Linked DNA regions of Undibacterium parvum. The protein of the gene in region 2 binds, or shares a complex with, the protein of the main gene of each other region. Links are inferred from orthologs where the notes say so. Each region holds a gene or a part of one and is shown on either strand. Other genes may lie near its edges. The genes, in order: accD and accC.

Region 1 (14,947 bases), 820 kb from region 2 along the record:
CACCGTAGGACGCCCCGGCATAACTTGAAAACGCCCCGGCAAATCAACCATAGCCAGACCATTTCTGACTTCCTGCGCACCAATTGGCAAGCGGTCACGCAAGGCTTCCAGCGCCGCCAACACTGCCGCTGCATTCAATAATTGATTGGCACCGCGCAAACTTGGATATCCCAGAGAGTTGCGACGCTGTTCACGCCCGGCAAAATTCCACTGTTGCTTATCGCCGTTGTAATTAAAATCGCGGCCAAACAACCACAAATCAGCACCGATCTCTAATGCATGATCGATCAGACTTTGCGGCGGCAAAGGATCGCTGCAAATCGCCGTCCTTCCGGTGCGGAAAATGCCGGCTTTCTCAAAGCCGATTTTTTCGCGGGTATCACCGAGGTAATCGACATGATCAATATCCACGCTGGTGACGATAGAAACGTCGGCATTGATCACATTGACCGCATCGAGCCGCCCACCAAGACCAACCTCCAGTATCACCACATCGAGTTTGGCCTCGGCCAGTAATTTGCAAATCGCCAGCGTGGTAAATTCAAAATACGTCATAGAGACGTCGCCACGCGCCGCCTCTACCTGATCAAAAGTATCGATAAAGACTTGATCACTGACCATTTCACCATTAATGCGGGCGCGCTCATTGAAATCTAAAAAATGCGGCTTACTATACAACCCGACCCGATAACCAGCCTGCAACAGTATGGCTTCCAGCATGGCGCAAGTGGAGCCCTTGCCATTGGTACCGGCCACCATAATCACCGGACAAGCGTACTCTATGCCGAGCTTTTCTTTGACTGCGCGCACGCGATCGAGACCCATGTCTATCTCTTTGAAATGACGCGTTTCGAGTAGCGACAACCAGGCGTTTAAGGTGTTTGGAGTAGTTTGCATAGGATGAAAAAAGCCCGAAAAACCTTATTCCATGTCTAAATCATCGGTGCACTTTGTCGGTTTCGCTTGCCGTACGTTTGTACTGTCTGCGCTTCACCTTCGGGTTCACGAATGATTTAGAAATGGAATTGACAGGCAATTCGGGCTAATTGGAAAAAGAGAAAATTTAAGCGACAGCGTCGGCTGGTTGGTTTTGCAGCAACGCCAGCAGACGGGCGATTTCTTCACGCAGATTGCGTCTATCGACGATCATGTCTACCGCACCTTTTTGCACCAAAAACTCGGCGCGCTGAAAGCCTTCCGGCAATTTTTCACGCACAGTGTTTTCGATCACGCGTGGGCCGGCAAAGCCGATCAGCGCCTTAGGTTCTGCGATGACCACGTCACCCATGAAGGCAAACGAGGCGGAAACACCACCCATGGTTGGATCGGTCAAGACTGAAATAAATGGCAGTTTTTTCTCTGACAATTTAGTCAGCATAGAAGTGGTCTTGGCCATCTGCATCAAAGACAATAAGCCTTCTTGCATACGGGCACCACCAGTGGCGGTAAAGCACACAAACGGTACTTTTTGCTCCAGCGCTGCCTGCACGCCGCGCACAAAACGCTCACCGACTACCGAGCCCATGGAGCCGCCCATGAAACCAAATTCAAAGCAAGCCATCACCAAAGGCACGCTCATCACCGAGCCACCCATGACCACCATGGCATCGGTTTCACCAGTCGTTTCCAGCGCGTCTTTCAGACGATCTGGATATTTTTTACTATCTTTAAATTTCAGTGTATCGACCGGCAAGACTTCCTGACCGATTTCATAGCGACCACCGGCATCGAGCAAAGCATCGAGGCGCTCACGTGCGCTGATCCGCAAGTGATGGCTGCATTTAGGGCAAACATGAACATTGGCCTCCAGATCAGAACGATAAAGCACTGCCTCGCAGGACGGGCATTTAACCCACAGTCCTTCTGGCATGGACTTACGGTTTGAAGATACCGAGCGTTGTATGCGCGGTGGAAGTAGTTTTTCTAGCCAACTCATAAATTTCTCCTAAATTCGACTTACGGGCAGATCTTACCCGCAAATAGCATTTTTTTCTTTATTACCGTGCTGCCTTAGTCTTACGAAGGCAGACAATAAACCGGTTCGGCGCGTATTTTACTCGTCCAAAGCCTGTCTGACACCAGAAATAAATGATTTCACTGCAGCAACTGCATTTTCAGGCGGAGTATTTTCTAGTTCTTGTATGATGCGCGAGCCTATCACCACCGCATCGCAGACCGTAGAAATCGCCCTGGCGGTGGCCCCGTCACGGATACCAAAACCCACGCCCACCGGCACTTTCACGTGTTTTTTGATGCGCGGCATCATCGCCGCCACCGACTCCAGATCCAAGCTTCCCGACCCCGTCACGCCTTTGAGTGAGACATAATACACGTAACCACTGGCAACTTTACCCACTTGCGCGATACGTTCATCGGTCGAGGTTGGTGCCAGCAAAAAGATGGTATCCATCTCATTTTGCTGCATTTTCGCGGTAAATTCTTCGCATTCTTCGGGCGGATAATCCACCACCAGCACGCCGTCCACGCCCACTTGCGCCGCTTGCGCGATGAAGCGATCTTGCCCCATACGCTCGATAGGATTGGCGTAGCCCATCAAGACCACCGGTGTCAATTGATTGGTTTCGCGAAATTCACGCACAAATTCCAAAACATTACGCAAACCCACGCCGCGCAACAAGGCGCGCTCGGAGGCGCGCTGTATCACCGGGCCATCGGCCATAGGATCAGAAAACGGCACGCCTAATTCTATGATGTCCGCACCGCCCTCGACCATGGCATGCATTAGAGGCACGGTCAACTCGGGCGCTGGATCGCCGGCAGTGATGAAGGGTATCAGCGCTTTTTTATTTTTGGCTGCCAATGCAGCCAGACATGCTTGTATTCTTGACATAGCGATCTATCCAAAAGTGCAACTGCAAATGCAACCAGCAGATGCAAAAAAAACAATATGAATATACTCCCACTAGTATTTTTTAAGCGCGCAATGAATACGTGCGCAAATGGCCTAGTTTATTGTAAAAATAAGGGGAGTATATGATTCAGCGAGACTGGGAGCGCAACTCTCACACTCCCAGGCCCAGCCATCTCAATAAAAATTCAAGCCCGCTTTTTCTGCCACGGTATGCATATCCTTATCGCCGCGCCCAGAAAGATTAGCCAGAATAATCTTATCCTTGGGCCAGGTCGCCGCCAACTTCGCCGCATAGGCCAAGGCATGACTCGATTCCAGCGCCGGGATAATGCCTTCGATACGACAGCAATCGTGGAAAGCCTTGAGCGCCTCTTCATCGGTAATCGTGACGTATTGAGCACGACCCAGATCTTTTAACCAGGCATGCTCGGGCCCGACGCCCGGATAATCCAAGCCAGCCGAGACTGAATGAGTCTCTATCACCTGACCATTTTCATCCTGCAGCAAATAAGTGCGATTGCCGTGCAAGACACCAGGTGAACCGGCCGTCAGCGAAGCGGAATGCTTGCCGGACTCCATGCCCTCACCGGCCGCCTCTACACCGATCAGTTGCACATCTTTTTGATCGATATACGGATAAAAAATCCCCATCGCATTCGAGCCGCCACCAACACAAGCGACCACCGCATCGGGTTGACGTCCGCTCACTTCCGGCATCTGCCACAGGCATTCCTCACCGATCACAGATTGAAAATCGCGCACCATCATAGGATAAGGATGCGGACCGGCCACGGTACCGATGATGTAAAAAGTATTGTCTACGTTGGCAACCCAGTCGCGCATGGCTTCGTTCAAGGCGTCCTTGAGCGTCTTGGAGCCCGACTCTACCGGCACCACCGTTGCGCCCAAGAGCTTCATGCGATACACGTTTTGGGCCTGACGCTTAATGTCTTCTGAACCCATGTAAATCACGCATTCCAAACCAAAGCGGGCGCAGATGGTGGCGGTGGCGACGCCATGCTGACCAGCGCCAGTCTCAGCAATCACGCGTGGCTTGCCCATGCGTTTGGCCAGCAAAGCCTGACCGATGACATTATTGATCTTGTGCGCGCCGGTGTGATTAAGATCTTCACGCTTGAAATAAATCTGCGCGCCGCCCATGATTTCGGACCAACGCTTGGCGTGATACACGGGAGACGGACGACCGACGTAATGTTTTAGCTCATGGCGAAACTCGGCTAAAAATTCGGGATCATGTTGATATTTGGCGTAAGCGTCTTTCAACTCACTTAAAGCATGCGTCAAAGTTTCGGAAACAAAGCTGCCGCCATAGGTGCCGAAATGGCCGCGCGCATCGGGAAAATTATAAGTTGCCGCATGATAGATCGCTTGCGGCTGCAGTGCCTGACGCTCGAATTGAGTGTCAAGAGGAGATAATTCTTTCATACTAGTCCTTGCGATTTTTTTTGGGGAGGGTGCGCTTACGCGGCACTATCCTGATTGTCAGCCAATCTGACAGCGGCTACAAAAGCGCGCATTTTGGCTGCATCCTTGATACCTTTCGCTGCCTCGACACCACTACTGATGTCGACCGCAAAAGGTCGAACACGGCTGACCGCGTCAGTCGCGTTTAGTACGCTCAAGCCACCACTTAAAACGACCCGAGGCGCGAGTTCTTTTGGGATTAGAGACCAATCAAAAACCTTTCCACTACCACCGAAGCTATCGACAAAGGTATCGAGCAATAAACCACTAAATAAAGGGCTCGTTGCACGACACTGAGCTTCATATTCTAACAAATCCGCGCCACTTGTGTCGGCTTTCACTCGGAATACCCGCATAAAGGGACGATTCACGGCGCTGGCGAGCTGATGACACTGCTCCGCCGTTTCATCTCCATGAAATTGCAGCATCTGCAGCGGCGCTTGCGCTACCGCGGCCAGCACGTCTTCTACACTAGGATTCACAAACAAACCCACAGCCATCACAAAGGGCGGCAAAGCTACCAACAAATGTCCGGCCAGGGCTGGACTGACATAGCGTGGACTTGGCGGATAAAACACAAAACCCAAAGCATCCACCCCAGCGGCAACCGCAATCTGGATATCTTCGGCACGCGTAAAACCGCAAATTTTAATTCTCGTTCTAGGATTCATATTCACTTTTATCAAAGCCAATAGCGGCACAGCGCTTGTCACAGCAAAAAATTCTTCGTTTCTTCATCTATATAGGATTTACACAAAATTGGTCCAGCTAGGCGTGCAGCCGAAGACAGTACTTCAGTACGGCAAGGCGGACACAACAACGCTGGGGCGGTTTTGCGTAAGTCCGACTATATTAACTCATTGCCAGCCATCAGCAGCCACGCTCCAACTCAAAAGCGACTAGCCGAAAAAAAAACACGCCATCGAGATCGCGTGGTTTAGCTACTAGCCCAAGTCGCAATTTAATCAGGCCACTTTCTGCTCATCAAAAAATTGCGCATCTTCGGTAGAGCCATGCAAAGCGGTGGTCGACGACTGACCTTGCTGTATCGCCTGAGTCACCGCATCGAAGTAAGCAGTGCCGACTTCACGTTGATGCTTGACCGCGGTAAAGCCTCGCTCCGCCGCTGCGAATTCAGCCTCTTGCAACTCCACAAAGGCTGACATCTGGCGTCTGGCGTAAGCATGCGCCAAATTAAACATACTGTAGTTCAGGGCATGAAAACCTGCCAGGGTAATAAATTGGAATTTATACCCCATCTTACCCAATTCTTTTTGGAATTTGGCGATGGTCGAATCATCCAGATTTTTCTTCCAGTTAAACGAAGGCGAGCAGTTATACGCCAATAATTTACCCGGAAATTGAGCATGTATCGCCTTGGCGAAGGCCTTGGCAAATTCCAGATCCGGCTTAGCCGTTTCACACCAGATCATGTCAGCATACGGTGCATACGCCAGACCACGGGCGATCGCCTGCTGCAAGCCTGGTGTGGTTTTATAAAAACCTTCCACAGTGCGCTCACCGGTCAAAAATAGCTGGTCATTCGCATCAATGTCGGAGGTAAGCAAATCTGCGGCCTCCGCATCGGTGCGCGCCAGCAAAACGGTGGGCGTACCCATGACGTCAGCGGCCAGACGCGCAGCATTGAGCTTCTCTATCGCTTCGCGGGTCGGCACTAGCACTTTGCCACCCATGTGACCGCACTTTTTCACCGAGGCCAATTGATCTTCAAAATGCACTCCGGATGCGCCTGCTTCTATCATAGACTTCATGAGCTCGAAGGCATTTAAGACGCCACCAAACCCAGCTTCGGCATCGGCGATGATAGGCGCAAAAAAATCGGTATCCCCTTGCCCCTCCGACCATTGAATTTGGTCAGCGCGCGCCAAACAGTTATTGATACTCTTGACTACCGAGGGTACTGAATTAACCGGATACAGCGATTGATCCGGGTACATTTCTCCAGCAAGATTAGCATCGCCCGCCACCTGCCAACCAGACAGGTAAATCGCCTTCAAGCCCGCCTTTACTTGTTGCAAGGCTTGATTGCCAGTCATGGCACCGAGCGCATTCAAATAAGATGTGTTGTTGAGCAAACTCCATAATTTGATCGCGCCATTTTTCGCTAGAGTATGTTCAACCTGCAATGACCCACGCAAATTAACCACATCGGCGGCGGTGTAATTACGTTGGATACCGACCCAACGGGGGTTCGTATCCCAATCCTCCTGAACAGCCGCAATTTGTTGTTCACGTGTTGCCATGATTTATCTCTCTATAGAAAAATGCAATTACCTAAGCTCAAGAGAAATAATAGAATATTTACCGCACAGCAGCAATGTCTTATATAAGACATATAAATATTATTTATCACTTATAAATCAATAAGATAAATACAAAATCCCATGTTATGAAATTGATTTTCTTCAAATGATAAATATAATTTGTGCATTCCCAACGTCAATCCCACATTATGAAATTCATGTTTCACATTACAAAAGTTGGTACATGCGGCGCATTAAAAAATATAATTCTGTTTTTAAGGCATGAGGTCTGATAAAAATCGATGCGCAAGCCGCTGCTCGCGGCTTAAATACTATGAAGCTTGATACGCATGCTTTAGACAATTTTTGATTCCGCTCTATCCGGCATAAAAAAATGCATGCCATTTTCTAGCCTACGGTTAGAAGGCTAAAACCTGACATGCATCTTGATACTCTTGTGAGTCAACCCTGCGGCTAAATTCTGCTGCTATTACTCATAGGCAAACTACCCAAGCGTAAGTCTGCGACTACCTACGCCTACAAATGACACTATTTAGTACCTTGGAAATCGATAGGTTTTTGTGATTTAACCACCTGCATGGCACCAGCGATCAGGCCACTGATATCACTCAGATTGGCGGGGACGATAATAGAATTATTGGTTTTGGCGAGGTTACTAAAGGCCGCCACATATTGTTCCGCGACTTTTAAATTTACTGCATCGGCACCGCCGGGTTCACGGATCGCGCTCGCCGTTTTACGCAAGGCTTCCGCGCTGGCTTCGGCAATCGCCAAGATTGCTGCAGCCTGTCCTTGGGCGCGATTGATAGACGCCTGCATCTCACCTTCGGATTTAGCAATTGAGGCCTCACGCTCACCAGTCGCGATATTAATTTGCTCTTGCTTACGGCCTTCAGAGGCGGCAATCAAGGCGCGTTTTTCACGCTCGGCGGTAATCTGTGCCTGCATCGCATGCAAAATTTCTTTCGGTGGAGTCAGATCCTTAATCTCATAACGCAGCACCTTGACGCCCCAGTTGGCAGCGGACTCATCAATCGCATTGACGATACTGGTGTTGATATGATCGCGCTCCTCAAAGGTTTTATCCAATTCCATCTTACCGATCACCGAGCGCAAAGTGGTTTGCGCCAATTGCGTAATTGCGGCGATGTAATTGGATGAGCCATAAGAGGCGCGCATAGGATCAGTGATCTGAAAATACAAAATCCCATCTACTTGTAATTGCGTATTGTCGCGGGTAATACAAACTTGCGGCGGCACATCGAGCGGAATTTCTTTGAGTATATGTTTGTAGGCAATCCTGTCGATAAACGGCACCACGATATTTAAACCAGGGCCCAGAGTGGCATGATATTTACCCAAACGCTCGACCACCCAGGCGTGCTGTTGTGGCACCACATTAACAGTCTTAACCACGAAAACGATGGCTAAAATAAATAAAATAAAGGCGACGCCTCCAAAACTTTCCATAATATTTCCCTTTAATTTCTTACGACAATAAAAGCTACACTACAAAATTTTTACGCCTGATTACGACGGTCTTACCATTAAACGACTTCCAACAATTTCTACTATCACAAACACGCCGGCAGCCGGTGCCGAATGCTGTAACTCCACATCCCACATCGCACCGCGATACATGGCACGCGCAGTGAATTTACCGCCGCCCTGATCCTGCCATTGCTGCACCGTGATACTTTGACCTATGTCCATATTCACATCTGGATTGCGGCTAGCATCCTGACGTTCACGCCAGCCATATTTACTCTTATGTAGTAACACAGTCGCCAAGGCACCGACCAAGGCTGCACTCAAGGTTTGCATCTCTGTGCCGGCACCCAGTAGCGCGATCACGGCACCAGCCACCAGACCGATGGAAATCATCAGCAAATAAAAGGTACCGGTAAATAGCTCCAGTATCACGACCACAGCGGCTAGCGCCAACCAACTCATCCATGCATTCATAGTTTAGATTTCTCCTTGGCTATTAAGTTAACTCAACGCAATTTAACTTGGTTTAACTTCTACAGTTTCTATCATTAAAAATAATTAGTCATCGGTAATCTGCTCACAAAAAAACCCTCGCCATCTGAGAAGATGAACGAGGGTTTTTCTGTGAATTATTTTCGAAGTTTTTAATCTTTTTCTTATCACTATTGCTATGCGTTTAGTCTAGCGCATTTATATAAAAAAGCAAAGTTAGAAACTAAAAAACGCCTTCATGCAGTACATGAAGGCGTTTTTATTCAAGCATAACGCTAGAATTTTGACTTATTTATTTGCCAAAGCAGCCAATTGCTTCCAGGTGTCGATCACAGAATCAGGATTCAGAGAAATGGTTTCTATGCCCTCTTTCATCAACCATGCCGCAAAATCCGGATGATCCGATGGCCCCTGGCCGCAAATACCAACGTACTTACCGAGCTTACGGCAAGCGGCAATCGCTTGCGACAACAAGGCTAATACTGCAGGATCACGCTCGTCAAAGTCTGCTGCCAACAAAGGCATGCCAGAATCCCTGTCCAAGCCCAAAGTGAGTTGAGTTAGATCGTTAGAGCCGATAGAGAAGCCATCGAAATGCTCTAAGAATTGCTCAGCCAAAATAGCATTAGAAGGAACTTCGCACATCATGATCAGACGCAAGCCATTTTCACCGCGTTTCAATCCGTTCTGCCCCAGCAAATCGACCACTTTTTGCGCCTGGCCCAAGGTACGCACAAACGGCACCATGATCTCAACGTTAGTCAAACCCATGTCGTTGCGCACGCGCTTCATGGCCAGACATTCCATCTCAAAAGACTCGGCGAAATCGGATGCCAGATAACGCGCTGCGCCACGGAAACCGAGCATAGGATTCTCTTCATCCGGCTCGTAACGCGATCCGCCTATGAGTTTTTTATACTCATTGGATTTAAAGTCTGACAAACGCACGATGACTTTTTTCGGCCAGAATGCAGCAGCGATGGTTGCCACGCCTTCTGCCAATTTATCGACGTAAAACGCTTTTGGCGAGGCATGGCCACGCGCTACCGATTCAACCGCCTTTTTCAGGGCTGGATCGATATTCGGATATTCCAAAATCGCTTTTGGATGGACACCGATATTGTTGTTGATGATAAATTCTAAGCGGGCCAAACCAACGCCTTCATTAGGCACAGACTGGAAATCAAACGCCAGTTGTGGATTGCCAACGTTGAGCATGATCTTCAAAGGCAATTTCGGCAATTCACCGCGAATTTCCTCAGTCACTTCGGTCTCGATCAAACCGTCGTAAATTTTACCTTCGTCGCCCTCTGCACAAGATACGGTGACCAGCATGCCGTCTTTCAGCGTATCAGTCGCATCACCGCAACCAACCACCGCAGGCACACCCAGTTCACGCGCGATAATCGCAGCATGGCAAGTACGGCCACCACGATTCGTCACGATCGCGGCAGCGCGCTTCATGACTGGCTCCCAGTTAGGATCAGTCATATCCGCCACCAACACGTCGCCCGGTTGTACGCGCTCCATCTCAGACGGATCGTGAATCACACGCACACGACCAGCACCGATTTTTTGACCAATGGCACGACCCGAAGCGAGCACGATGCCGGTACCTTTGAGACGGAAACGCTGCTGGGCATCGGTCGATTTTTGTTGCGACTTTACGGTTTCAGGACGCGCTTGCAAAATATACAGCTTGCCGTCGCGACCATCTTTACCCCATTCGATATCCATAGGGCGACCATAATGCTTCTCGATGATCACGGCGTATTTTGCCAGTTCAACCACTTCAGCATCATCGAGAGAATAGCGGTTACGCATTTCTACCGGCACGTCGACCGTCTTTACCGAGCGACCAGCCTTGGCTTCACCAGTGAACTCCATCTTAATCAGTTTAGAACCGATATTGCGACGGATCACAGGCAACTTACCTAATTCCAGCATAGGCTTGTGGACATAGAATTCGTCCGGATTGACCGCACCCTGCACCACCGTTTCGCCCAGACCATAGCTAGATGTGATGAAAACCACATCCTTAAAGCCGGATTCGGTGTCTATCGTAAACATCACACCAGCCGCGCCCAAATCGGAACGCACCATACGCTGCACACCGGCCGACAAAGCGACCTCAGCATGGGTAAAACCTTTGTGTACGCGGTAGGAAATCGCTCTATCGTTGTACAGCGAGGCAAACACATGTTTCATTGCCTCCAGCACATTGTCGATACCGACGACGTTCAAGAAAGTCTCTTGTTGACCAGCGAAAGACGCGTCTGGCAAATCTTCGGCGGTGGCCGAAGAGCGCACTGCGAACGACATCTCGGCGCTCGAATCGGCCACCAGTTTGTTGTAGAACTCTTCGATTTCTTTCTGTAGACGTGGCTGAAACGGTGTTTCTATGATCCATTGACGGATCTCGGCACCGGCTTTGGCCAATTCGCGTACATCTTCGATGTCTAGCGTAACGAGACGGTCGGCAATGCGTTGCGCCAGTGGCGCGCCACCGTCTTGGCTATGCGATAAAAAGTCACGGAAGGCTTGCGCCGTAGTGGCAAAGCCACCCGGAACCCGCACTCCTGCGTTAGCCAATTGGCTAATCATTTCGCCTAATGAGGCATTTTTACCGCCGACGGATTCAACATCCGTCATGCGTAAATGCTCAAATAAAGCGACGTACGTAGTATCAATACTAGCCTCGGTATTTATTGCGTTGGACATAACAACCTCTTTTTGATGGTAAGAAATCTGTGAGCTGCAATTTTCTTGCTTCGCCTGTCCGGCTTTTTTTGTTATTCTAGATGCCAGAGTCCGCTGCTGTTGCGCCATTTTACATTGTGTAAAGCAAATTTATCGAGACTAGAAAAGGATTTACCCTCTTTTTCTTCGGTTTTGCGATAAATTCTTTTCATCTCACTTTCATCTCTCTCACTACACCTACACGACATTTCTCATGCCAGACATCAAACAAGCTCCACTTCCTTCTGCCAATCGCACCGTGTTTTTCGTCTCCGATGGTACCGGCATTACCGCTGAAACTTTCGGCCACTCGGTGCTGACCCAGTTTGATTTGAAATTTAAGCAAATTCGTCTGCCCTTCATCGACACCCTGGACAAGGCGCATGAAGCGGCACGCAAGATCAATGACGCCTTTAACGCCGAAGGCAGTCGCCCCATCGTTTTTTCCACCCTGGTGCAAGTCGAGTTGGCCGATGTGGTTTTTAAGTCAAAAGGCATGCACATGGATCTGATACAGACCTTCGTGGCGCCGCTGGAACAAGAGTTGGGCGTGAAATCGACGCACACGGTAGGACGTAGCCACAATATTACCGATAGTGAAGAGTATAAAAATCGCATCGAGGCGATTAACTTTTCTCTGGCACATGACGACGGACAATCGAATAAGAATCTGTCGACTGCCGATGTGATCCTGGTCGGCGTTTCGCGCTCGGGCAAGACACCGACCAGTCTGTATTTGGCGATGCAATACGGCATCAAGGCCGCCAATTATCCTTTAATCCCCGACGATTTCGAGCGCGGCCGCCTGCCTTCAGCACTGCCAGAATTTAGAGCGAAAATGTTTGGACTAAGCATCGCACCAGAGCGCCTGTCCGAAATCCGTAATGAACGTCGCCCCGGCAGTAAATATGCGGCGCTAGAGAATTGCCGCTACGAGGTCAACGAAGCCGAAGCAATGATGAAGCGTGAAGGAATACGTTGGTTATCGTCTACCACCAAGTCGATAGAAGAGATCGCCACCACCATCTTGCAAGAGATTAAATCGGATATAAAAATTTACTAAAGAGCTGGAGCTACACCCCTCTTTGCATGTCACACAAGAGATACTCCCCCAGTGTATTTCCTTACACCTAGCCGCTTGCGCATGATCTATGTGCGCAAGCAATTTAGGGAAACTTTTTTTTAGGGGAGTATGTCGCTTTAGTCCTATTTTTACTGCGTGTTTTACTGTTTTCTCTAAGCCGCTTATTGGCTTTGCCGCACTTGCTCAAAGAAGCAAATCGCCGCGCTGGCTGCCACGTTGAGCGACTCTATCTCGGGACGTTGCGGTATCGTCACCGTGTGTGTGGCCATCGCCATCAAATCGTCCGCCACACCTTGGCCTTCATGCCCAAACAACCAGACTACCGGTTGATTCAAATCGACCTGATAAATCGTTTGCGATGTATGCGAACTGGTTGCCAGCACCGGGATCGTGGCGGATGCGAGCAAGCTATGCAAGTTCACGTTTTCAAAAATATTCAACAGAAAATGCGCGCCCATGCCGGCCCGCATCACTTTCGGTGACCAGGCAAACGCGGTACCTATGCTGCAAAAGACATTCTTGATGCCAGCCGCTGCGGCGCTGCGCAAGATAGAACCGAGATTGCCCGGATCTTGCAAATTATCCAGCACCACCGAGCAATGCGAGAGTTGCGCCGGGAACTCAGGGCTAGGCGTAGCGACAATAAACATCAAACCTACCCCATGCTCGACCTGGCTCAAGGCGTGATACAGCGCATCGGGCATGCAAATCGTTTGCGTACCCGCCGCCAGGCAGCGTGCCACCATAGGTGCCACTTCATGATGCTGGGCGCTACTTTCGGAGACGATACACAATTGCGGCTCGCCTAAGTGCTGGCGATAGGCCTGACATAAATGCACCCCATCGAGTAAGGTGCGACCCGATTTGCGGCGTGCCTGCGAGCTAGTGGCAAGATGCTTGAGTTCTTTATACAGCGGGTTATCGCGTGAGCTAATTGTTTTCATCACTTCAGCAAGGCCTTTACCGGCGCATAAGATTTTCTGTGGATAGGAGAGACACCATGCTCGCGCAAACGCGCCAGATGCAAGGCGGTCGGATAGCCTTTATGCTGATCCAAAGCGTACTGCGGATAAACCAAGTGCAGCTCCGCCAATCTATGATCACGCGCCGTTTTGGCCAATATGGACGCGGCTGAAATTGCCGCCACCTTATCGTCGCCTTTGACGATCGCTTCTGCACGCAGCAGCATGACGGGGCAACGATTGCCATCGATTAAGGCCAAAGTCGGCGTCACCGCCAAGGCCTCGATGGCACGCCGCATGGCCAGCAGACTCGCTTGCAAGATATTAATCTCATCGATTTCTTGCTCTGAACATTCGGCCACGGCCCACGCCAAAGCATATTTTTTGATTTCTATCGCAAGCAGATCACGCTTGGCTTCGGACAATTTTTTAGAGTCGCGCAAACCAGCGATAGGATGCGCAGGATCGAGGATCACCGCTGCCGCCATCACCGGCCCCGCCAAGGGGCCACGTCCGGCTTCATCCACGCCGCAGATCAACTCGCCGGCGTAAGCATCCATAGAAAAAACTAATTCAGTCTTAGTCATCGTGCTTACTCACCAAAATTCGCATTCAAATTACTCATCAAAAAAAGCTTTCAGTTTTACTGCATCTAAAAAATAGTGGCAGATTTGTTGCGGCTCGGCACCCTCTTTTTGGCCCAGCAAGACCGGCACCAATTCATCGTAGATCGCCAACAATTCTGGGCTCGCCTCGGTATCGAGATCGATGACTTTAATCTCAAAGGCATACTGCGCCTGGTAAGGCAGCAATTGCTGCAGCATGTCATCGCACAGATGGCAATAACTGCGCGAATAAAGTGTGAACTGGTTCATCCTAAAAATACCTCGCCCCAAAAAAACATAAATGGGGATACTCCCCTAAAAATAAAATAAAACCATGACTTTGCGCATATAGATCGTGCGCATTGCAAATATACCCTACCGCAGTATGCCTAAAACACGGATTTACAGGCGCGCCAGTAAGGCGACATTATAAATCCTGCCTAGACTTTCCCAGAATAAAAAAAGCTGCCCGCATTTTTGGCGGGCAGCTTTTTCTCTACGAGGCAAATCTTTACTGTGCCTGTGGACGTATCGGCACAAATTGCGTTGCATCACCGCGCCGTACTAACAACACTGCCGCCTTCTTAGGGTCGAGCTTGGCCAGCATAGCGGCAAACTGCTTGGCATCTTTAACGTCGGCATTATTCATCGTCAAGATGATGTCACCCGCACGCAACCCCACCTGTGCCGCGGCACCATCAACCGTGTCTATCACCACGCCTTGCCCGCCTGGCACTTCTTTTCTTTGCGCATCGCTCAAGTCTGAAACATAAATACCCAGAACATTGGAGGCTTGCTCTTTCTTGGATTTTTTATCTGCTTTCTGCGCCGATTTATCTGCTTCGACTTCGGCGATAGTGACCGTCACTTCGCGCGCCGCGCCCTTACGCCAGACCGAAACGACGGCCTTACTACCGGGCTTAGTCACACCG
Region 2 (15,043 bases):
ATCGTCAACGGCTTACGGCACGTTGCCTGAGGTAGTGCGTATGAGCACGATACGAAAGCGATATGAAAGTGACATGAAAGCGACATGAAACAAATTCCTCTCTCTTACATCGCCCGCAATCTTTGGGTACGCCGCGTGACCACGCTATTGACCGCTGGCGGCATGGCGCTGGTGGTGTTTGTGTTTGCCACGGTGCTGATGATGAGCGAGGGCATACGTGCCACCTTAGTGGCAACCGGCCAGGTCGATAATGTACTGGTGTTGCGCAAAGGGGCCGGTGCAGAGATCAATAGCGGCATAGACCGGGGCCAGGCCGCCATCATCGAAAGCTTGCCGGGCATCGCGACCAACGGCAATGGTCTGCGCCTGCTCAGCAAAGAACCGGTGGTGCTAAATAATCTGCCCAAACGCAGCAATGGCAAACCTAGCAATGTGACGGTGCGCGGTACCTCGGCGCTGGCACTAGAATTGCGTCCACAAGTGCAGTTAAAGCATGGCCGTATGTTTCGGCCAGGCAGCTCGGAGATCATTGCCGGCCAGGCGATTGCCAGCGGTTTTCGTGGCGCGGGTTTGGGCGAGACGCTGCACTTCGCTCAACGCGATTGGCTGGTGGTCGGCATTTTTGACTCAGGCAAGACTGGCTTCGACAGCGAAATCTGGGGCGATTCGGAGCAGATGATGGCAGCGTTCAGACGCAACGCTTACTCCACCATTGTGTTCCGTCTGGCAGATCAGTCTGCTTTTGATCGCCTCAAAAGCGCGATCGAAGCCGACCAGCGTTTGCAGATAGAAGCTAAGCCAGAGATACAGTTTTATGCCGAGCAAAGCGAAGCTTTGGCGACCTTCATCCGCATCCTCGGGCTGAGTCTGTCGGTGATCTTTTCTATCGGTGCCGTGGTCGGCGCCATGATCACCATGTTTGCCTCCGTGGCACAAAGAGTGGGCGAGATCGGGACTTTGCGCGCCCTGGGATTTCGGCGTACTGCGGTGTTATTGGCGTTTTTATTGGAATCTTTATTGCTGTCGCTGGTCGGTGGCGTGATCGGCTTGTTTGCCGCATCCTGGATGCAAACGGTCGATATCTCCACGACCAATTTCCAGACCTTCAGCGAGCTGGCATTTCAATTTAAGCTGACGCCGGAAATCGCCTTGAAAACTTTACTGTTCTCGCTATTCATGGGGTTCGTCGGCGGCTTCATCCCATCCTGGCAAGCCGCCAGAATGAAGATCGTCGATTGCCTGCGCGCCAGCTGAAACCAGATAGGGTTTTACCAAGGGCGGTCTAAAATAACAAATGCAAAACTTTGCGTCGCCTTTTTTGGCTTCCGTTTCTTGGCGAAGCAAGAAACGGGAGTAGCCGCCGGTCTACCACCGGCCAGCAATCGCACAATAACGACAGAATTAAACCAAGCATGCCGCCACCGAGCATATCCCATGCGGCTCGCAGGCCGATGTTGCTTGAAGAAGCGCATGGAATATGCGTGGTGGCAGGGGCCGTGTTTAGATACTCGACGGTACAGAGACATGTGTGCGATTATGCTTAGCTAATCACACAGTGCTACGATTTTGCGTTAGAACGCTAACGGCATTTAGAACTGGTGTGCTTGTGAGCAGTATGAACGCGAAGAATTAAAATTAAACAAAGGCAAATAATTTTTCCCAAGGAAATAAATGATTAAAAAATCGACATCTCATACGTTTGCCAATATAGGAATTGGATTTTCTATAATGGGAATATTTTCCATATACTTAATCGACAATAAATACTGCACCAATTTCAAATTAATATTGCCAGCGTTTACTACATTTCTAGGTGCGGTTTTAGCATTTAGATTAAATTCACTGAAAGACGATAAAGAGGAATTGAAAAAGAAGAAATCAGCATTGAATTTAGCTCTATTCGTCTTGGCAAGGCAACATAATGCGTTACAAAATATATTGAAAGAAATTGAGCCATTCAGAGATAAACCAAACAGAGCATTTAGTCTCCCGGCAATTAAACCACCTGAATATAACGATTTAGTACAAAATTTTGGTGATTTATCTTTTCTCCTTGATCTTGATACCAATGAGATTGAAATTCTAATGAAGCTAACTATTGTTCAAGAAGGTTTTGACGTTACTAAGATAGCATTGAGCTCACGAAATGAAATGTATATTGAAGAGCTCCAAAAAATTATCAGTGAAAAGAAATTGAACGGAAAAAATTTCACGAAGGAAGAGTTAGTTGAAATTTTTGGAGAAAAACTTTTTCATGGAGCTATTCAAGGCGTAGATCAAATATATAAACATGTTGATTTTTCAGCGAAAGAAGTACCAGCTGCTTTTTCAAATTTACGTTGTACTGCAAAAAAATTATTTCCAAAGGAAAAATTCATTCAAGTCGAATCTTTACCCGAAACTACAAAATAAGGCTATACAGCGTAAATTTTTGCAGGGCGTAATGGGCTTTATCCATTGCTCCACATGAAATCTTACAAGTCACCCTGCCACTGCGCATATTCCATGCGGCTTACCAAGGCATGTGGCTGGAAACCCGCGTGGGATATGCGTGAGCGGGCAGGGCACTGTAAAAAATGGCCACCAGGCTCTAGGTGAGCGTGATGGCCAATTAGGCTACTTACTTCTTAACGCCTAACTCTATCAAACGTTCATTCAGATAACTGCCTGCGGTGTGGCGTTCTGATAGTACTACGTCGGGGCGGGGGTGTAGGAATAACGGTAGAGAGATGCGCGATTGCTTGGCGGCTTCGCCAGTTGGATTGAGTACCCGGTGTATGGTAGACGGGTAATAGCCTTGCGATGCTTCGTCCAGCATGTCGCCGATATTCACGATCAGCATGCCGAAATCACAGGGTACATCATGCCATTCTTCATCTTTGCCCAGTACCTGCAAACCGGCTTGGGTGGCGGCTGGCAATAGGGTCAGCAGGTTAATGTCACCGTGGGCGGCGGCACGCACTGCATCAGGCTCTTCGTCGCCGCGTAAAGGCGGATAGTGCAAGACCCTGAGCAAGGTCAGATCGCTGCCGGTGATCATGTCGGACAACGGCATAGAATATCTGGACTTGATGTCAGTCGGCGTATATTGCTCTACCCATTGCAGCAGCTCGGCGGCCAGCGTAGCACCTTGGGCATAGTAGTCCAGCGCCGCTTTTGATACTTCGGCAGGGAAGCGGCCGGTTGGGTAGATATGGTAAAACTCTTTCAGGTCGCGCTTGGTATAGCCTTTGGCGGTCTCTGAAATTTTAGGAGAAAAATAGCCATCCATTTTTACCGGGTCGAACTGGTACTGATTCTTTGCATCGGTCTGGTAGAACTCGTACCATTCCTTGTAGATAGTTTCAAGTAAAGTTTGCGACAGCGGATGATGGGTCAAGACGCCGAAGCCGGTGTTGTGCAGGCTTTCGGTGAATTTTTGTGCCGCATCCGGGCTGCGGTAATCGACTGGTTGGATGAACATATTTTTCCCTTTTTGGCTTATTTGCTTATTTGCTTAATGGCGCTAACAACCAGTCACTGGCCAGAACCTCGGCTATCAGTTTTTCACAAGCGGCGGCATCGACTTCCATGCAGACGCGGGTCTCTGGCTTGTCCGCTTCCCAGCCAGCTTGCGGGTAAGGGATCGCCAGTTTTGCCATCATGGTCTGACCATTGGCTATCCCTTCGGTAGCGACGCGCACGCGGCCGCTCTGGGTCTTGAACAGTTCCGGTGCGACCAGCCAGACAAACGCCAGCACGTCGTGGCCATAACAACCATGTCCCATGTCGGGACGGATAGAGCTGTAGAAATCGCTGTAGAACATGACCGCGTGATGCAGCGTGTCCATGGCGACGTGTTTGTGATGCTGGGCCAGACGCTCAAAGAATTTCGACAGCAAGACCACGCGGTGCGTGACGTCGAGACCGACCATGGTCAGATCCCAGCCTGCGGTAAATACCAGATCGGCGGCATCCGGATCGTTCCAGACATTCGCTTCCGCTACGGGCGAGACATTGCCCGGCTCATCGACGGCACCGGCCATCAGAACCACTTGTTTGAGGAGCTTAGGCAATTGAGGTTCCAGCTTCAAGGCCAGACCCAGGTTGCCCAGCGGGCCGACAGCGACCAGGGTGATTTCACCGGGATGCTGACGCGCCATCTTGACGATGAATTCGGCAGCACTGAGTGGCTCAGCTTGCCCGCCGGCTTCGATGCGGCTAGGCAAATTGCCCAGACCATCGGCACCGTGAATAAAATCTGGCGGCGTGCCAGGCGCTTTGGCGAACGGTACGTTTACGCCTTGCGCTACCGGAATAGCACGGCCGGCGATGCGGGTCAGATACAGGGCGTTGGTAGTGGCTTGTTCTACGGTGACGTTACCGAAGGTGGTGGTGATACCGATCACGTCGATGTCAGTATGCGCAAGGGCGAAGTACAGTGCCATGGCATCATCGACACCCGGGTCGGTATCAAAAATAACTTTATGTTTAGCGCTAGAAGTACTCATTTTTTTCTCCTGGACTGCGAAGCTTTGCCGTAAAGGTCGAACCCAAGCTTCGCTGCAGATTGCTAGAGACCTGGTTCAAGCAGGCCGTATTAAATTAGGGCTTAAGATTAGGAATTAAGTTAACGTGACTTCACAAACGGTAGGCCTATGGCTTTAGGTGCGACCGATTTGGCCATCAAGCCTGCCAGTACGATGACGGTAATCACATACGGAATCATCTGTATCAGTGAGCCGGGTATTTTTCCTACGCCTGGGAAAGTCACGCCTTCTATCTGTACCTGTAGCGCAGCAAAAAAACCAAACATCAGGCAACCGAGTGCCGTATGTAAAGGACGCCAGTTACCAAACACCAAGGCCGTCAATGCCAGGTAGCCGTTACCGGCCGACATGTCGCGCAGGAAAAAACCGCTCTGCACCAGCGACAGGTAAGCGCCGGAGAAAGAACACAGCACACCGGCGCATAACATCGCCATGAAACGGGTGGCTTCTACGCTGACGCCAGCGGCATCGGCAGCATGCGGATTTTCACCGACTGCGCGTAGACGCAAGCCAAAGCTGCTGTGATAGATAATCCAGTGAACGACAGGGATCAGCGCGAAGGCCAGATATACCAGCGCACTGTGGCCACCTAAAAATTGGGTGTAGAACCATCCCAGGAAAGGGATATCGGCCACCAGTGCAGAACCTGGCAAGACGATGTCAAACAGGCGCGCCTGACCCAGGTCTGGGGTACGGCCGCCCTGCGCAAAGAAAAACTGCGCCAGCACAAAGGTGAGGCCGCTGATGGCAATGTTCAGCGCGATTCCCGCTACCAGTTGATTGCCTTTTTGTGTGATGCTGACGAAACCTTGCAACATCGCTACGGCAACCGAAATGCCTACACCAGCTAATACGCCCAGCCAGGGATTCTGGGTGGCATAAGCCACAGCGGCAGAGACAAAGGCGGCAGCGAGCATCTTGCCTTCTAGCGCCAGATCGACGATACCGCTGCGCTCGGCAAACAGCCCGGCCAAAGCGGCAAACATCAGCACTGGCGCATTGCGTATGGTAGCGACCAGGATGCTGGCGAGGTGGAAGTCTTCAAACATCGCTCTTCCTTGTTGTGAATGTAGATTTTGCTTTAAAGCACGCGCTCAGTGCTGGTGCGTACAGATTTTCCATGGAGCCGCAAAATAGAATGATCAGGCCTTGGATGAAGATAAAGGTCTCAGGCGGGATATTCGGTTTTTCTAGTGACAGATCAAATCCGCCTTGGATTAGGGCGCCAAACAAGATAGAAGAGAGCAAGATGCCGATAGGATGCTGGCGTCCCATCAGGGCAATCGCAATGCCGATGAAGCCGGCACCGGCCGGGAAATTCAGGTTCAGGTAATGGGTAGAACCCATCAGCGAATTGACCGCACCGAGTCCGGCCAAGGCACCGGAAATCAACATCGCCACCACGATGGTCTTGGTGATAGAGATGCCCGCGTAATGTGCTGCATGCTGGTTCAGGCCGGTAGCGCGCAATTGATAACCCCAGGCCGAGCGCCATACCGCGATACCGTAAATCACCAGCGCCAGTAAGGCCAGCACGAAGCTGATGTTGAGTGGCGTCTCGCCTAAAATCGGGAACACTGCGTTGAGTTTCGGCAGCCAGCTACTGTCGGCGAAGATGCGGCTGGCGGTGTTTTGCTGGCCGGCCGGTATCAGATAGGCGACGATGATGAAATTCATCAGGCTGGCGGCGATGAAGTTAAACATGATGGTGGTGACCACCACGTGGCTACCGCGCTTTGCTTGTAGATAGCCAGGCAGATAAGCCCAGGCGGCACCGAAGACGGCACTGGCGACCAATGCCAGCGGGATTAAGATCCAGGACGGTAGGCTGGCGTCCAGCGCTAACACCACCAGAGTAATGCCTAGTCCGCCCAGGTACATTTGGCCTTCGCTACCGATATTGAATAAGCCGGCCTGCATCGCTACCGAGACCGACAAACCTGTGAAGATAAAGGTAGAGGCATAAAACAAGGTATATCCCAGACCTTCGGGATTGAGGACGGCGGCATTGATCAGTATGCTTAGCGATTCGAGTGGATTTTCGCCGAGTAAATAGATCACCAGTGCCGCCACCAACAAGGCAGACAGCAAATTGAGTAAAGGCAGTAGCAGCGCCGTGGCCCAGCGTGGCAGATCGGAATTATTCATACGCGTTTCTCATGATTTATGTAAGCCGCCCATGAGCAGGCCGATACGGGTGGCATCAAATTCTTCCGCCTTTAACTCGCCGGTAATACACCCGCCCGAGATCACCAGGATACGGTCGGCCAGCGCACGTACTTCTTCCAGTTCTACCGACACCAATAAAATCGCCACACCGGCATCGCGCATCGCCAGCAACTGGGCGTGGATGGTTTCTATGGTGCCGATATCCACGCCGCGGGTAGGTTGGCCGACCAGCATGAGCTTGGGCTGAGCAGCGATTTCGCGGGCGATCACGACTTTTTGCTGGTTGCCGCCCGATAGCAGACCGATACGCAAATCGGGATCGGCAGGGCGCACATCGAATTGCGTTAGCAGCGCGCGGCAGTTTTTTAAGATGGATGAAAAATCGAGCAGGCCAAAACGTTTTTTGACTTGATTTTGGTAGCCGAGAAAGCTGTTCATCATCACCGAGAAATTTTTGATGACGCCATCGCGCAAGCGGTCTTCCGGCACATGGGCTATCCCTAGTGCGCGGAACTCGGCAGGCAGGCCATCGGCATCTTTACGATGCGCCACGGGCAGCTCTTTTCCTAAAAAGTGCATACTTCCAGCGGAGGCTAAGCGCATGCCGCTAATGATTTCGAGTAACTCACTCTGGCCATTGCCAGAGACGCCTGCAATCGCGACGATTTCGCCAGCGCGTATGCTGAAATTAATATCTTTCAACAAGCTGAGCTGTTGTTGATTGCGCAGTTGCAAATCGCGTACTTCGAGTACGGTAGCGCCCGGCGCATAAGGCGCACGCGGCAAATGGGTCTCGATAGGGCGACCTACCATCAGCGTTGCCAGCTCTTCTTTGCTGGTGTTGGCGGTGTGCAGAGAGCCAACCACGGCGCCGGCGCGCATCACCGTCACTTCATCGGTGATGTCGAGAATTTCTTGTAATTTGTGGCTGATCAGCAGGATGGTTTTACCCTGCGCCTTAAACAAGCGCAAGACATCAAATAAGGATGCGGTTTCTTGCACCGTCAGTACCGCTGTCGGCTCATCTAAAATCAGGATATTGGCGCTGCGATAAATTTGCTTGAGAATCTCGACGCGCTGTTGCACGCCTACCGATAAATCCTCTATCCGCGCTAGTGGATCGACGTCCAATGCGTAGCGCTGAGAAATTTCGCGCAGCTTTGCCTCAACCAGGCTACGCTTGGGAGCCAGCCGAAATCCGCCTTCGCTACCGAGCATGACATTGTCGAGCACCGTCATGTTCTCGACCAGCATGAAGTGCTGATGCACCATGCCTATGCCTAGCTGTATCGCTTGCTGGCTGTTGCGTATTTTTTGTGCCTGACCATGGATCAGCAGTTGCCCCTCGTCGGCATGGTAGTAGCCATACAGTATGCTCATCAGTGTCGACTTGCCAGCGCCGTTCTCACCGATGACACCATGGATGGAACCGGGCGCGACGGCGAAACTGACGTCGCGATTGGCTTGCACCGCGCCAAAACGTTTTGAAATGTGTTGAAATTCTACGGCTGCGTGCATACGAGGTTCTAAAGAGAAAAGCTGACTGTGATGCGGGCGATGTTGTAGGCGGCCATGCGGACTAAAATGCAGGCTGCGATTAGACCGGACACTTGTTCGCTTCGCGCGAATCGATGACTTTTACTTTGCCGCTCAAAATGTCTTGTTTGGCGGCGTTCACCCGCTTTTCTATCTCAGGTGTGATCAGGCTGCGATTATCTTTATCGAGCGCCCAATCGACTCCGGATTCCTTCAGGCCTTTGTTTGAAATGCCACCTTTAAATGTGCCATTTTTCACTTGCATGAAACTGTCGTAAATAGCCTGATCCACCCGTTTGACCATAGAAGTAAGCATGGTGCCAGGGTGTAGTGCATTCTGATTAGAATCGACGCCGATTGCCAGCTTGCCTTTTTCCTTGGCCATTTGCAGGCTGCCCATGCCGCTGCCACCAGCGGCCGCGAATAGGACATCGACGCCGCGTTCAAATTGGGCACGCGCCAGTTCTGCGCCTTTGGCTGGATCGTTCCAGGAGGAGGAGGTGCTGCCGACGATATTTTGGGTAATCTCTATTTTCGGGTCTACCGATTTTGCACCTTGCGCATAGCCGCAGACAAAGGCGCGTATCAGCGGAATGTCCATGCCGCCGATGAAGCCCAGTTTTTTGGTTTTAGTTGCCATGGCTGCCGCTACCCCGACCAGGTAAGAGCCTTCTTGCTCCTTAAATAAAACCGAGCTGACGTTGTCGCCGCTGGCGACGCCATCAATCAAGACAAATTTTGTTTTCGGGAATTCTTTGGCAATGTTTTGCACGGCCTGGCTTTGGGCGAAACCAATTGCTGCGATCAGGTCTACATTTTTACGGGCCAGATTGCGCAGCACCTGTTCGGTCTGGGTGTCGCTGGCGACCTGTACTTCCATATAGCCGATTTTGGTTTCTTTCTTGAAGCGCTCAGCGCCTTCCGAGGCCGACTGATTGAAGGATTTATCAAACTTGCCGCCCGCATCATAAATCACCGCCAACTTAGGATCGGCAGCATGTACGCTGGCCGCAGTGAACACGCTTGCCAGTGCCAGACAGAGACTATGGAGTTTCATTGGTATATCCTAAGGGGCTAGATGTTGTATGCGTCGAGCTAAGCGGATCGACAATTTTTTAAGGCTATTAAGACTATCACGAGTTTGATTTTAAGCGCAGCCACTGATGCGATCGCCGCTTATTCTGCGGCGGTGGATTTTCGCTGTGCCATGAACTCTAGCACTTGCTGGCGCTGCGGTATCGAGGTTTGCGCGCCGAGTTTGGTAACGGTCAGGGCGGCGGTATATTGTGCCTCAATACTAGCTTCAAGCAAGCTCAAACCATTTGCCAGACCGACTGCAAAGGCACCGACAAAGGTGTCGCCAGCGGCAGTGGTGTCGACCACCTCAACCTTAATTGCTGGAATGAATTGCGTGCCTGTGGTCTGGGTAATTAATGTGCCGTGTTCGCCCATGGTCAGCAAGACTACGCCAACGCCACGTTTTAATAAAACCTGAGAGGCAAGGGCGGCACTGTTTTGATCGAGCACGGTGATCTCACTTAATTGCGAGGCCTCGGTTTCGTTGACGATCAGGTAGTCGACTTGCTGCAATAGCGCATCAGTCAAGGCGAAAGCCGGTGCCGGATTGAGTATCACTTTTACCCCATGCGTATGCGCAATCTCAATTGCACGGCTCACTGTAGGGATAGGTGTCTCTAGTTGGCAGATTAAGTACTGTGCCGAACTGATGGCGGCACTGGCAGCGTCTATGTGAGCTATCGACAAAGCGGCGTTGGCGCCAGCTGCCAGCACGATACTATTATTTCCGCAGTCTTCCACCATAATCCCGGCGACACCGGTAGCCAGACCCTTGCAGGTGCTCAGAAAGCTTAGATCGATACCTTCTGTGGTGAGGCAGTTACGTGAAAATTCTCCGAAGCCATCATCACCGACTGCAGCAATAAAGCTGACAGCAGCACCCTGGCGGGCTGCGGCTACCGCTTGGTTGGCACCTTTGCCGCCTGGGATTTGACGAAATTCGTGGCCATGCAAAGTTTCGCCTATGGCGGGCATGCGCGGTGTGCGGAACACCAAATCCATATTGACGCTACCAACTACGGTGATGCGAGGCTTCATTTTTTTCGGTTCTCATGATCAAAAATGGGGTGCGCAATCGTTTGCGCCATCATTTTGGTATTTAACTATGCTAGCTCTAGGCAAGTCAAGAACTACTTACGATCGAGCTCTATTTGTCGTGTTTTACAGCGACTCCTTAGCTTTGCGGTGTATCGCCTGCTGACCGACAAAACGCATAAGATTTTCACGTGCATTTGGGAGCCAGTTGCTATTATCCATGCGGCTTTTCAAGCCAAAAGCTTCTGTAAGGCGCATAGACATTGCGCCAGCGGTTTTATAAATCTATTTTGCGATTCCGATTCCGATTCCGATTGCTGTTAAATCAAACCAGCTTCAGACCAGACCCGGCTAGCCCAGCGCCTAGGGGTAAAACATGCCGACATGGTAAGCGGATGCTTTGCCTGCACTGGACTCAAAAAATAGTTTTACGGGTTGTTCGCTGCCGGCACCGAAGCCTTTGGAGATATCCTCTTGCTTGCTCAGGTATTCACTGGGAGCAAAGGCTCGTTGGACCAATACTTTTCCTTTTGCATCGTTCAGGATTAATTCCAGCATAGGCCAGTTTTGTAAGGTCGCACTATTGTTCCGCAATTGCAGCGCCAGGGAGAAAACTTTGCTACCAGTCTCCAGTGCTTCCAACTCGTTCGACTCTATCGTGATCATGTCGATTTGCGAGGGTAGGGCAATTTGACACCGCAGCGTTACACAGAGCTTTTGCAGTGTGGGCTTGGTCTGCGGGAACCAGGCAGCGATCATGTCGCGCGCGCTGTACGTGCTTTGCGCCAGCAGGCTCAGTAGCAATAAGAAGGAAAAAAACAGCATCAGATAGCGTATTGCACGGCTGCGGTTTTTTTGTTTCTCGGCCTTGACGACAAAATCGGGTTTCTCTAAATGATTTTCATCGTCGTCGTTGTTGTCATTATCGTTTGCGCTGTCCGGATTTAGCTCGTCACTGGTGGACTCGTTAGCTTCGCTTTGTTCGCTCTCATCGCTAGTAAAGTGTGGTTCCTTGCGCTCTAAGGCAGATTCATTGCGCGCCTGTTCGGTAATCGCTGCCGCGCTAGCCAACTCAAATTCAGTTTCGCTTTTAGGAGCTGTGTTGATAGACCAGTCTGTATCTTCCTGATTCATCAGGGTAGAGCGTATTTCTAGCTCCAGGTCGTGTACTTCGGCATCTAGCGCAAGCTCAGGGCTGGAGCTTGCCTCAGCATCAGGTTTAGCTGCAGCCTCAGCGTCGGCTTCAAGCTCAGCCTGCTTGTTCAGCTCGAATTGACCCATATCAAATTCCAGAGCACTGGCGGAGGCTAGATGCGCTGTGTTTGCCTGAGCGGCTACTGAGACTGCTGGCGCAGCGCTGCTGGTGACCGTAGTCGTCGTCTCTGCAACTGCTCGCGAGTCTGCAGGGGCAGCCTCAGTCGCAGCTGCAGCTGCAGCGCTGACAGGGTTTGCAGGCGGCGCGACCAGGGCAACAGTAGCCTGACCAGGAGACAGTAAATGCTCTATGCCATTGAAAGTTTGCTGGCACGCGCCACAACGCACTAAACCTGCATGCAGTTTTAGTTGATCATTGGCAACCCGAAAAGCGGTATGGCAATACGGGCATTGAGTGGCGAGGGCCATGCGGGAAGCGGAACTTATGCTGCCAAATTGCCGGACAAGGCAACCCAGCCTTCATGTTCAGCCCAGACTGTGAGCGTGATGAAGGGGGCGTAGGCCGCGGCAACTTCTTCGGCCTGACGCGCTAATACGCCGGACAAAATTAATGCACCACCAGCAGCCACACGTCCTGACAGCATAGGGGCCATCAATTTCAAGGGGCTAGACAGAATATTGGCGACCACGACATCAAATTTTTCTGTCGCTGGATGGGCATTGCCAAATTCTTTAGGTAAAGAAAACTCGATATTGCAGCGATTGCGCTCAGCGTTAAAGCGTGCCGATTCGATTGCTTGCTGATCGATATCCACGCCGATGACAGCCTTGGCACCGAGTTTTTCGGCCACCATGGCCAAAATGCCGGAGCCGCAACCGTAATCGAGTACTGAGGAATCTTTAGGCGCATGCGCTTCCAACCACTCCATGCACAGGCGGGTAGTCGGATGGCTACCGGTACCAAAAGCGAGACCCGGATCGAGTTCCAGGACTAAGGCATTGGCATCAGGAATCGCGTGCCAGCTAGGCACGACCCAAATATTTTTGCCGATATGGATAGGTTCAAATTGCGATTGAGTCAGACGTACCCAATCTTGATCGGCGACCGAACGCAGTGTGTAAGCGGGCACTTCGGCTAGCGCTATTGCGGCGGCAGCCTCGGCCACGATCGCGGCGTGATTGGTGTCGGTATCGACCAGCGCCACGACACGGCTGCGATCCCAGGCGTTTTCGTCAGGTTCCATGCCGGGTTCGCCGAACAGAGGCCGCTCCGCATCTGTTCCTTCATCCGCATCTTCTACGGAAACCGATAAGGCACCGGCTTCCATCAGAGCATCCGACAGGCCTTCAGCGTGGTCGCGTGCAACTTCTATGATTATCTCTATCCAACCCATGTTCTACCCTTTAGTCCTAATATTCGCCATTAGGGGGAGGCTAACTTTTTAGCTAGCTTCCCCCCGTTGGTGTTGCGTATTTCTATTTCGATTTTTTTGATAAATCTGGCATATCCGCCAATTTATGTTCCAGATAATGAATGTTGGTGCCACCTTCTATGAAGTGGGCATCGATCATCAATTCACGGTGCAAAGGGATGTTGGTCTGTATCCCTTCTACCACCATTTCGGAGAGCGCAATTTGCATACGTTTGATCGCTTGTTCGCGCGTCGCACCGTAAGAAATGACCTTGCCTATCATGGAATCGTAGTGTGGCGGCACATAGTAGCCAGCATACGCATGTGAATCTACCCGTATTCCCGGGCCGCCTGGGGTGTGCCAGGTGGCAATCCGACCTGGAGAAGGCGTGAACTTAAACGGATCCTCGGCATTGATACGGCATTCTATAGAGTGCCCTTTCAATTCGATATCAGATTGCTTGAAGCGCAGCTTTTCACCAAAGGCGATACGGATTTGTTCTTGTACGATATCGACACCGGTAATCATTTCTGTGACCGGATGTTCAACCTGAACGCGGGTGTTCATTTCTATGAAAAAGAACTCACCGTTTTCGTATAAAAATTCAAAAGTACCGGCGCCGCGATAGCCAACCTTGCGGCAAGCTTCGGCACAACGGTTACCGATTTTTTCTATGATTTTGCGAGGAATGCCTGGTGCCGGTGCTTCTTCTATCACTTTTTGGTGACGTCGCTGCATCGAGCAATCGCGCTCACCTAACCAGATGGCATTGCCATGTTGATCGGCCAGAATCTGGATTTCCACGTGACGTGGATTTTCCAGAAATTTTTCCATGTAGACTTCAGGATTGCCAAAGGCTGCGCCTGCTTCCGCCTTGGTCATCGTGACTGCGTTAAGCAAGGCAGCCTCGGTGTGCACTACCCGCATACCACGTCCACCACCACCACCAGCGGCCTTGATAATGACAGGGTAGCCAACTTTGCGTGCAGTTTGTACGATTACTTTCGGATCGTCCGGTAAGGCTCCTTCTGAGCCAGGTACACAGGGAACACCGGCAGCGATCATGGCGTGTTTGGCCGAGACCTTATCACCCATGATGCGTATGGTTTCAGCGCGCGGTCCAATAAATACAAAGCCAGATTGCTCCACGCGCTCAGCGAAATCCGCATTTTCAGACAGGAAACCGTACCCCGGATGGATCGCCTGGGCATCGGTCACTTCTGCCGCGCTGATAATGGCTGGCATGCTGAGATAACTAAGCGTTGACGGCGCAGGACCTATGCAGACAGATTCATCGGCTAATTTGACGTATTTGGCTTCGCGGTCGGCTTCTGAGTGCACGACTACAGTTTTAATGCCCATTTCGCGACAGGCGCGTTGAATACGTAGGGCAATTTCGCCGCGATTGGCGATAAGAATTTTTTCAAACATGATTTTCGATATGCTTTGGCAATGGTTTTAGCCTTGCAGGCAATATCTCTTACATGTGCTTATGCAGCGCCAGGTAAGAGCCATAATTAAGCCGGTTTAGCCTATGATGAAGAGCGGCTGACCGTACTCAACTGGTTGGCCGTTTTCCACCAGAATTTGTTTGATGCTACCGGAGAAGTCACTTTCGATCTCATTCAAAAGTTTCATTGCCTCGATAATGCACAGGGTGTCGCCTTGATTGATGACCTTGCCGATATCTGCAAACGGGGCAGATCCTGGCGAGGCTGAGCGATAAAAGGTGCCGACCATAGGGGATTTTACGACATGGCCATCAGGCACAACTGCGGCCACTGGAGCGGCTGCCGCTGCGGCAACTGGAGCTGCGGCAACTGGCATCGCTTGCTGCATATACTGAGGTTGCATCATCATCTGCGGCTGTTGCATGGCTGAGGATTTAACGATACGAACTTTACCTTCACCCTCGGTGACTTCGAGTTCTGCAATATCTGATTCGGCCACTAGGTCGATCAAGGTCTTGAGTTTTCTTAAATCCATGTGAAATCCCCCTATGAAGATGCCTCTGAGCATTAAATTATCTCAGAGTGCGTTATTAGAATGAGCGCAATTATAAGTCAATATCGGTTAATTGCGTGAAGATGCGAGAATTTATAGATTTTTTAAGGAGAAGTCAATCGCCA

Evidence for each region.
Region 1: the proteins of accC (region 2) and accD are in contact, whole or in part, in a solved structure (PDB 8UXZ), measured with the Escherichia coli proteins. The link is inferred for Undibacterium parvum from one-to-one orthologs.

Annotation. Positions count from the first base shown.
Region 1 is NZ_CP034464.1:4,124,461-4,139,407, reverse strand. The notes cover bases 1-2,786. They hold accD (acetyl-CoA carboxylase, carboxyltransferase subunit beta), read right to left. Parts: upstream 1,937-2,786; coding sequence 1,064-1,936; downstream 1-1,063. Other genes in these bases: trpA (tryptophan synthase subunit alpha), read right to left, coding at 2,054-2,786; folC (bifunctional tetrahydrofolate synthase/dihydrofolate synthase), read right to left, coding at 1-897. Outside these bases: more of trpA, read right to left, coding at 2,787-2,851; trpB (tryptophan synthase subunit beta), read right to left, coding at 3,047-4,318; EJN92_RS18080 (phosphoribosylanthranilate isomerase), read right to left, coding at 4,354-5,028; aceA (isocitrate lyase), read right to left, coding at 5,323-6,621; EJN92_RS18070 (SPFH domain-containing protein), read right to left, coding at 7,171-8,112; EJN92_RS18065 (NfeD family protein), read right to left, coding at 8,173-8,607; ppsA (phosphoenolpyruvate synthase), read right to left, coding at 8,914-11,346; posphoenolpyruvate synthetase regulatory kinase/phosphorylase PpsR, read left to right, coding at 11,579-12,427; EJN92_RS18050 (TrmH family RNA methyltransferase), read right to left, coding at 12,610-13,392; rnhB (ribonuclease HII), read right to left, coding at 13,392-13,997; EJN92_RS18040 (glutaredoxin family protein), read right to left, coding at 14,028-14,285; EJN92_RS18035 (DegQ family serine endoprotease), read right to left, coding at 14,527-14,947.
Region 2 is NZ_CP034464.1:3,303,197-3,318,239, forward strand. The notes cover bases 12,162-15,043. They hold accC (acetyl-CoA carboxylase biotin carboxylase subunit), read right to left. Parts: upstream 14,346-15,043; coding sequence 12,978-14,345; downstream 12,162-12,977. Other genes in these bases: prmA (50S ribosomal protein L11 methyltransferase), read right to left, coding at 12,162-12,895; accB (acetyl-CoA carboxylase biotin carboxyl carrier protein), read right to left, coding at 14,442-14,900; aroQ (type II 3-dehydroquinate dehydratase), read right to left, coding at 15,012-15,043. In the rest of the region: EJN92_RS14480 (ABC transporter permease), read left to right, coding at 1-30; EJN92_RS14485 (ABC transporter permease), read left to right, coding at 85-1,254; EJN92_RS14490 (hypothetical protein), read left to right, coding at 1,672-2,412; EJN92_RS14495 (2OG-Fe(II) oxygenase family protein), read right to left, coding at 2,621-3,463; EJN92_RS14500 (nucleoside hydrolase), read right to left, coding at 3,489-4,490; EJN92_RS14505 (ABC transporter permease), read right to left, coding at 4,610-5,578; EJN92_RS14510 (ABC transporter permease), read right to left, coding at 5,571-6,677; EJN92_RS14515 (ABC transporter ATP-binding protein), read right to left, coding at 6,687-8,216; EJN92_RS14520 (BMP family lipoprotein), read right to left, coding at 8,296-9,291; rbsK (ribokinase), read right to left, coding at 9,411-10,349; EJN92_RS22015 (hypothetical protein), read right to left, coding at 10,473-10,604; EJN92_RS14530 (DUF3426 domain-containing protein), read right to left, coding at 10,710-11,969; more of prmA, read right to left, coding at 11,984-12,161. UniProt on the Escherichia coli protein: This protein is a component of the acetyl coenzyme A carboxylase complex; first, biotin carboxylase catalyzes the carboxylation of the carrier protein and then the transcarboxylase transfers the carboxyl group to form malonyl-CoA.